2 regions of the Streptomyces sp. NPDC088730 genome follow, and region 2 is predicted to be linked to the other one. Evidence: riboswitches for the same ligand, from Rfam matches in the RefSeq annotation. Region 2 holds a riboswitch; the other holds the start of a gene.
What was found. Region 2 has a riboswitch for S-adenosylmethionine ahead of ACIP89_RS24360 (glutathione S-transferase C-terminal domain-containing protein). Riboswitches for the same ligand answer to the same signal wherever they lie in the genome.
Positions count from the first base shown of each region.

Region 1 (4,501 bases), on a different contig from region 2:
CCTCTGCCGGGACCTCGGCCTGGCCGCCCGTGTAGGTGCGGAGGATGGTGGGGATACGGACCTTGACGCTCATGGTGGGTGCCCTTCCTGGAGTCTCGGGTGGGTCAGCTGGCGGTGCCGAGGCCGGCGGCGCGGAAGGCGTCCAGGCTCGGCCGGATCGTCGCCGTCGCCTGCGAGGTGGCGGCCACCGCGTCCAGCGTCTTGAGGCCGTCACCGGTGTTCAGGACGACGGTGGTGAGCGTCGGGTCGAGCAGGCCGGCCTCGATCAGCTTCTTCGTCACGCCGACCGTCACACCGCCCGCGGTCTCGGCGAAGATGCCCTCGGTGCGCGCCAGGAGCTTGATCGCGTCGACGACCTGCTCGTCGTTCACGTCGTCCACCGCGCCACCCGTACGGCGGGCGATGTCCAGGACGTAGGGGCCGTCGGCCGGGTTGCCGATGGCGAGGGACTTGGCGATCGTGTTCGGCTTCTGCGGGCGGACCACGTCGTGACCGGCCTTGAAGGCGGCGGAGACCGGCGAGCAGCCCTCGGCCTGGGCGCCGAAGATCTTGTACGGCTTGTCCTCGACCAGCCCGAGCTTGATCAGCTCCTGGAGGCCCTTGTCGATCTTCGTCAGCTGCGAGCCGGACGCGATCGGGATGACGATCTGGTCGGGCAGCCGCCAGCCGAGCTGCTCGCAGATCTCGTACGCGAGCGTCTTGGAGCCCTCGCCGTAGTAGGGGCGGAGGTTGACGTTGACGAAGCCCCAGCCCTCCCCGAGCGGGTCTCCGATGAGCTCCGAGCAGAACCGGTTGACGTCGTCGTAGTTGCCCTCGATACCGACCAGCTCACCGCCGTACACCGCGGCCATGACGACCTTGCCCTGCTCCAGGTCGTGCGGGATGAACACGCAGGAGCGCAGACCGGCGCGGGCGGCGGCGGCGCCCACGGCTCCGGCGAGGTTGCCGGTGGAGGAGCAGGAGAGCGTGGTGAAACCGAAGGCGCGGGCGGCCTCGACGGCGATCGCGACGACGCGGTCCTTGAAGGAGTGCGTCGGGTTGCCGGAGTCGTCCTTGACGTACAGGCCGCCGGTGACGCCCAGCTCACGGGCGAGGTTGTCGGCCTTGACCAGCTTGGTGAAGCCGGGGTTGATGTTGGGCTTGTCCGCGACGTCGGCGGGGACCGGCAGCAGCGGCGCGTAGCGCCAGATGTTGTCGGGTCCGGCCTCGATGCGCTTCCTCAGCTCGTCCGGGGAGCCGGTCGGCAGGTCGTACGCCACTTCGAGCGGCCCGAAACAGGTCGCACAGGCGAAGAGGGGACCGAGCGCGAACCGTTCTCCGCACTCGCGGCAGGAAAGTGCCGCGGCGGGACCGAGGTCGACGTAAGTTTCGGTGGATGCTGCAACAGTCTGAACAGCCATGATGGCGAGGCCCTTTCTCCTCATCTTCCTCGTGACGCATTTCGCCACAAGACGGAATTGGCACCGTCCCCACCTGACCTCGCGGTCGGCGGGATGGTTGCCGGGACTTCAACGGGCCGTTCCCTCTGTCCCTCTGGATGAGCGCTATGGCACTGGACCATCGATCCAGGCGTTTGTCGGCGGATGGACCCCGGCATGCCATGGCCATCTGCGTTGTTCAGACTGTAACCGAAGCACCGGACTGTTGAGATAGTCGTCCGAACCGCGAGATGGATCACATGCAGGGAGTATCGACCGTGCTGGAAGAGGTCGAACGCTGGCTGACCAGGCGTTCCTGGTCGTGCGCCGACCGCCCGCTGGAGCAGCTCCTGGCCGCCAGGAGCGGCGACCCGCGCCGGGGGAGCGTGAGTGTCGTGCTGCCCGCGCTCAACGAGGCCGCGACGGTCGGAGACATCGTCCGGACCATCCGGCGCGAGCTCATGGAGAAGGTCCGGCTGGTCGACGAACTCGTGGTGATCGACTCCGGCTCCACCGACGACACCGCGGAGGTCGCCCGCCGGGCGGGCGCCCGGGTGATCCACCGGGACGCGATCCTGCCCCGGCTGCCGGCCGTCCCCGGCAAGGGCGAGGTGCTGTGGCGGTCACTGCTGGTGACCGGCGGTGACATCGTCTGCTTCATCGACGCGGACCTGAAGGACTTCTCGGCCGACTTCGTCTCCGGCATCGTCGGCCCGCTGCTGACCGACCCCTCCGTGCAGTTCGTCAAGGCGATGTACGACCGTCCGCTCGGGGAGACCGCGGGCCAGGGCGGGCGGGTCACCGAACTGGTGGCACGGCCGCTGCTCAATCTGCACTGGCCGCGGCTGGCCGGCTTCGTCCAGCCGCTGGGCGGCGAGTACGCCGTGCGCCGCTCGCTGCTCGAACAGCTGCCGTTCCCGGTCGGCTACGGGGTGGAGCTGGGGCTGCTCGTCGACGCCCTGCACACGGTCGGCCTGGACGCGCTGGCCCAGGTCGACGTCGGCGTCCGCAAACACCGCCACCAGGACGGCCGGGCGCTCGGCCGGATGGCGGCGGCCATCTACCGGACCGCGTCGCTGCGGCTCTCCCGCGGCCATCTGGTGCGCCCCGAGCTGACCCAGTTCGAGCGCGGCGAGAACGGCTTCGTGCCGCACACCCACCCGGTGGACGCCCAGGAGCGGCCGCCGATGCGCGAGATCGAGGAGTACGTCTCGCGCCGCGCCGCCTGAGCGGCTGCCGGGTGACCTGCGGCCGTCCGGCCGCAGGTCACCCGGCAGCATCCGGGACGGACCGCGGCCGCACGCACGTTTGGACGGTTCGGTATCGGGCTAGATTCCGCGCATGGTCTCCGAGCACGCCCCTCAGCCCGCCGCCCAGGTACTCGTCGCGTCCAACCGCGGTCCGGTCTCGTACGCACTGAACGAGGACGGCTCACTCGACGCGAAACGGGGCGGGGGCGGGCTCGTCTCGGGGCTGAGCGCGGTGGACGACAAGATGTGGGTCTGCGCCGCGCTCGGTGAGGGCGACCGCGAGGCGGTCCGGCGCGGGGTCGGTGAGCCGGGCGTACGGATGCTCGACATCGACGCGGACGTGCACGCCGACGCGTACAACGGCATCGCGAACTCGGTGCTCTGGTTCGTCCACCACCTGCTCTACCAGACCCCCGTGGAGCCCGTCTTCGACGCGGAGTTCCGGCGCCAGTGGGCGTCCTTCGAGGCCTACAACCGGGCCTTCGCCCAGGCGCTGGCCGAGGAGGCGGGCGAGGGCGCGGCGGTCCTGGTGCAGGACTACCACCTGGTGCTGGTGCCGGGCATGCTCCGCGAGCTCCGCCCCGACCTGCGCATCGGCCACTTCTCGCACACCCCGTGGGCGCCCGTCGACTACTTCCGGATGCTGCCGGACGACATCGCGGAGCAGGTGCTGCGCGGCATCCTCGGCGCCGACCGGGCGGCCTTCCTGACCCGCCGCTGGGCGGACGCCTTCATCAGCTGCTGCACGGAGATCCTGGGCGGCACCGGCCGCACCCGGATCGGTGTGCACGGGCTCGGCGCCGACGCGGACTTCCTGCTCCGGCGCGCGCACGAGCCGGACGTGGACGAGCGGATGGCGGCGCTGCGCGAACAGGTGGGCCCCGGCCGGAAGACGATCGTGCGGGTGGACCGCACGGAGCTGTCCAAGAACATCGTCCGCGGGATGCTCGCCTACCGGGCCCTGCTCGACGAACGTCCCGAGTGGCGCGGCCGGGTCGTCCACGTCGCGTTCGCCTACCCCTCCCGGCAGGACCTCGCGGTGTACCGGGAGTACACGGCCGAGGTGAAGCGCGTCGCCGACGACATCAACACGAAGCACGGCACGGCGGACTGGACCCCGGTCGTCCTCCACGTCAAGGACGACTTCGCCCGCTCGCTGGCGGCGTACCGGCTGGCCGACGTGGCGCTCGTCAACCCGATCAGGGACGGGATGAACCTGGTCGCCAAGGAGGTCCCGGTCGTCTCCGACCACGGCTGCGCGCTGGTGCTGTCGCGGGAGGCGGGGGCGTACGAGGAGCTGGCGGACGACGCGATCGCGGTGAACCCGTACGACGTGTCCGCCACCGCCGACGCCCTGCACGAGGCGCTGACGATGGCGGACGGTGAACGCGCGGAGCGCACGGAGCGGCTGGCGGCGGCGGCCACCGCGCTGCCGCCGCAGCAGTGGTTCCTGGACCAGCTAGAGGCGCTGCGCCAGGGCTGACAGGAAGCCGACGACCGCTCCGGGACCGGGCAGCAGCAGGTCGGCGCGTGCGGCCAGTTCCGGCACCTCGGCCTCGCCGCTGCAGACGAGCAGGCCGGGGGTGCCGTCGGGGCCCTCGGTGCGGAGCTTCTCCACGGCGGCGAACGCGGCCAGGTCGCCCAGGTCGTCGCCCGCGTACAGCACGGACTCGGCGCCCGTCTCGCGCACGTACTGCGTGAGGGCGACGCCCTTGTCCATGCCGGAGGGCCGCAGCTCCAGGACCATCCGGCCCGGTTCGACGATCAGTCCGTGCCGGGCGGCCAGCTCGCCCAGGGGGCCGCGCAGCGCCTCGAAGGCGGCCTGCGGGTCCT
Region 1 is NZ_JBIVLK010000012.1:52,403-56,903, forward strand. It holds gene ACIP89_RS28675 (MoaD/ThiS family protein) at 1-73, opposite strand, end outside; gene thrC (threonine synthase) at 105-1,400, opposite strand; SAM riboswitch class I at 1,418-1,544, opposite strand; gene ACIP89_RS28685 (glucosyl-3-phosphoglycerate synthase) at 1,697-2,647, shown strand; gene ACIP89_RS28690 (trehalose-6-phosphate synthase) at 2,760-4,151, shown strand; gene otsB (trehalose-phosphatase) at 4,128-4,501, opposite strand, start outside.
Region 1: it holds a riboswitch for S-adenosylmethionine, as region 2 does, so the genes downstream of both, thrC (threonine synthase) here and ACIP89_RS24360 (glutathione S-transferase C-terminal domain-containing protein) in region 2, are expected to answer to the same signal.

Region 2 (4,501 bases):
GCCGAATCGGGCCTGCTGGACCCCCACAAGCCGATCCGCGAGTTCACCGAGAAGGAGACGCACGACTTCCTCTACCGGGAGCCGGTCAAGGTCAAGGTCGAGGGCGTGAACCTCACCTACGAGGGGCTGATCCCCAAGATCCAGAAGTCGTTCCTGTCCAAGGACAAGGAAGCGCTGCAGCCGCACATCCGCGCGTTCGTGGAGCGCGCGGTCACCTTCACCACCTGCCCCGAGTGCGACGGCACCCGGCTCAGCGAGGGCGCCCGGTCCTCGAAGATCAAACGGATCAGCATCGCCGACGCCTGCGCGATGCAGACCAGCGACCTGGCCGCCTGGGTCCGCGGTCTCGACGAGCCCTCCGTAGCACCGCTGCTCACCGCGCTGCGGCAGACCCTCGACTCGTTCGTGGAGATCGGGCTCGGCTACCTCGCGCTCGACCGGCCGACGGGCACGCTGTCCGGCGGCGAGGCGCAGCGCGTCAAGATGATCCGCCACCTGGGCTCCTCCCTCACCGACGTCACCTATGTCTTCGACGAGCCCACCGCCGGGCTGCACCCCCACGACATCCAGCGGATGAACAGGCTGCTGCTGCGCCTGCGCGACAAGGGCAACACGGTGCTCGTCGTGGAGCACAAGCCGGAGACGATCGCGATCGCGGACCACGTCGTCGACCTCGGCCCCGGCGCCGGCACGGCGGGCGGAACCGTCTGCTTCGAGGGCACCGTCGGGGGACTGCGGGCCGGGGACACCGTCACGGGCCGTCACTTCGACGACCGGGCCACCCTCAAGGACACCCCGCGCAAGCCCACCGGCGCGCTGGAGATCCGGGGCGCGGACGCGAACAACCTGCGCGACGTCGACGTCGACATCCCGCTCGGCGTCCTCACCGTGATCACCGGCGTCGCCGGCTCCGGCAAGAGCTCACTGATCCACGGCTCGGTCTCGGGACTGGACGGGGTGGTGTCGATCGACCAGGGCGCGATCCGCGGCTCGCGACGGAGCAACCCCGCCACCTACACCGGGCTGCTCGACCCGATCCGCAAGGCGTTCGCCAAGGCCAACGACGTGAAGCCGGCCCTGTTCAGCGCCAACTCCGAGGGCGCCTGCCCCGGCTGCAACGGCGTCGGGGTCGTCTACACGGACCTCGCGATGATGGCGGGCGTCGCCACCGTCTGCGAGGAGTGCGAGGGGAAGCGGTTCCTGGCATCGGTGCTCGAATACCGCCTCGGCGGACGTGACATCAGCGAGGTGCTGGCGATGCCGGTGACCGAGGCCGAGGAGTTCTTCGGCAGCGGCGAGGCACACACGCCGGCCGCACACCGCATCCTCGACAGGCTGGCCGACGTCGGGCTCGGCTACCTCAGCCTGGGCCAGCCGCTCACCACCCTGTCCGGCGGTGAGCGGCAGCGGCTCAAGCTGGCCACGCACATGGGCGAGAAGGGCGGGGTCTACGTCCTCGACGAACCGACCACCGGCCTTCACCTCGCAGACATCGAGCAGCTGCTCGGCCTGCTCGACCGGCTGGTGGACTCAGGGAAGTCCGTCATCGTGGTCGAGCACCACCAGGCGGTCATGGCGCACGCCGACTGGATCGTCGACCTGGGCCCCGGCGCCGGGCACGACGGCGGCAGGCTCGTCTTCGAGGGCACCCCCGACGACCTGGTCGCGGACCGCTCCACCCTCACCGGCGAGCACCTCGCGGCCTACGTGGGAGCCTGAGGCAGTGAGTCAGCCGCGGCCGCCCCGCCCGGCACGTCCGGAGTCCCCGGCAGCTCCGGTGTATCCGGGAAGGCGGGGTGGCCGCAGAGACGGCGCACGTACTCCTTGAGCCGGGGACGGTCGCCGAGGGCGGCGACCGGGCCGAGACGGACGAGCGCCACCCACAGGTCCACGTCCCCGGCCGTCAGCTGCTCGCCCAGGGCGTAGGGCTGCCGGGCGAGGGACCGGTCCAGCAGGTCCAGGGCCGCCGACCGCTCGGAGGACCCCGCCTGCGGGGTGACGTCCCGGTCCAGCAGCTCGCGCAGCGTCTCGATGCGGTCGGCGAGCTCCGGCGGGCGCAGCGCCGAGGGGCGGGCCTCGTCATGGCCGGAGAGCAGGCCGGCCAGATCGCGGAGTATGTCGGGGGTGTGGTTGCTGACGATGCGCCCGCTCCACCGGTCGCACAGCGCGGGCGCCGTCAGCGGCCCGTCGTAGTGGTGCAGCGTGGCCTCGTACGCGCCGCGCAGCGAGGCGTACGCCTCGGGTGTTCCGGCGGGGTGCCCCAGGAACGTGGTGGCGACCGAGTCCCGGAGCCCGAGCAGGCCGAGGGTGATCGAGATGCGCAGCGAGCGCGGACAACTCGCCGACAGGAACAGCTCGTAGCGGTGCGGAGCGGGATAGAAGCCGCCGGCCAGACCGACCCCGATCCGGCTGTGGATACGGGAGGACGGCACGGCGATCTTGGGACGGGGATGGCTGGCGCACGGACTCGGACCGGATGAGACCGAGCCGCACGTGATGGAGTTGCCTGTGCTGGAACTGCGCGAAGCTGTCTCGGGCATGACTCTCCTGTGGAGATCCCTGTGGGAACGAGGAAGCCACCGCCGCCTTGTGGGCACCAGCGGCCGGATGGGGAACGGCTGCGCCTGCGCACCGGTCCGAGTCACGGCAGCGCGGACCCGTGTGCGTCATCGCGACCGTGCGGACCTGCGCGCGTCCGGTGTTCCGGGCTAGTACGCGCTGGAGACACGCAGCAGGTCGATGTGCAGGCGCCTCGTCAAGCCGTTCCTGGACAAATCCCACCCGTCCCGACTCCGGGGCCCGCGAGACGCGGGACCACGCTTGCCCCGCCACGCCGGCGGGACCCGGTCGTCACCCGGGGCACCCCGTCGCGGTGGAAGGGTTGCCTGCCAGCGGGCCGGGGCCGATGAACCCCGTGAGCAGGACGGATCCCGCACGGGGGCGCTGACAATCGTGACCGTCCACGCCAGTTTCGGTGCGCCGGGTGACGCCGTCAAGGAGGCCACAGGGGCCATCTCGCCTGTTGGTCACCCGCGTTGACATTCCTGTCGGCGCATGCATAACTTGCGGCGCGGAACGGTCCCGGTTGGCAGCGATACGCCCCGGATCGCCGGCCGGCATCCCAGCAGACCGCGGGGGTGCCGCAGTTGAGACCGGACGGTGTCCGGCAGGCGCGAGGCCCCGCGGGGCGGATCGGTGACGGTGAGGGCGATGCACGCAGCTGAGGGGATGGCTGCCTGGCGGTCCCGAGGCCGCGTTCTGCTCTGCGCGGACCGCTCCGTCGACCTCCAGCGTGTCAACAGCGCCCTGTGTACCGCCGCTTGTCGCGCTCTCTGTCAAGGCTGACGGCCTTCTGACTCCCTGACGTCCACCGCTGCCGCGGTGCGTCCTCTCCCCGCCCGGCCCCCTGCTCCGCGCTGTGCCGCCCGCGCCCCGCCGCGTCGTCCCCGACGACCGGCGCGGCGAGGCGCTGCCGTCCGTGGTCCGGGCCGTCCGCATCCGCTGGAGCCCTCCGTGAGTGAATCCCCCGGCGTCGCTGTGTCCTCCGGGTCAGCGCCGCCCGCCGAGGCGGCCCCCCGCCCCGGGCCACCCCTCGTGCCGAAGCCGCAGGTCCCGCAGCGGGTCCGCCCGCTCCTGCGGCCCGGCCGCTGGATCGTCACCGTCGTCGTGCTGGTGCTGGTCGCCCAGATCGTCCACGGACTGGTGGCCAACCCCTTCTACCAGTGGGACCGGTTCCAGTACTGGTTCCTGCGGCCCACCATCCTTGACGGCCTGCTCGTCACGCTCGAAGTCGCCCTGCTCAGCGCCGTGCTGGGGCTGCTCGGCGGTGTGCTGCTGGCCCTGGCCCGGCTCTCCCCGAGCCCTGTGCTGCGCGCGGTCAGCTGGGTCTACACCTGGCTGTTCCGGTCGGTCCCGCTGATCGTGATCCTGCTGTTCCTCTACAACTTCAGCGCGCTCTACCGGACGCTGAGCGTGGGAGTGCCGTTCGGCCCGGCGTTCTTCAGCTTCGACGAGTCACGCCTCGCCACCGACATGACCGTGGCCGTCATCGGCCTCAGCCTGAACGAGGCGGCGTACGCCTCCGAAGTGGTGCGCGGCGGCATCCTCTCCGTCGACCAGGGCCAGCACGAGGCGGCAGCCGCCCTCGGCCTGCCGAAGCGGTACCGGTTCGCGAAGATCGTCTTCCCGCAGGCCCTGCGCTCCATCACCCCGAACTACGTCAACCAGCTGATCGGCCTGATCAAGGGCACCTCGCTGGTCTTCTACGTCTCGCTGCTCGATCTCTTCGGCTCCGTGCAGAGCATGGGCAGCACCTACCCCGGCGACATCGTGCCGCTGCTGCTGGTCGCCACCGCCTGGTACCTGATCCTCACCAGCGTGGTGTCCGTCATCCAGTTCTACGTCGAGCGGTACTACTCGCGGGGCGCGCTGCGCACCCTGCCGCCCACGCCGCTGCAGAGGCTGCGGACCGGCCTGGGCGATCTGCGGGCACGGGTCCGGA
Region 2 is NZ_JBIVLK010000008.1:212,272-216,772, forward strand. It holds gene ACIP89_RS24355 (ATP-binding cassette domain-containing protein) at 1-1,719, shown strand, start outside; gene ACIP89_RS24360 (glutathione S-transferase C-terminal domain-containing protein) at 1,704-2,432, opposite strand; SAM riboswitch class IV at 2,812-2,958, opposite strand; gene ACIP89_RS24365 (amino acid ABC transporter permease) at 3,514-4,501, shown strand, end outside.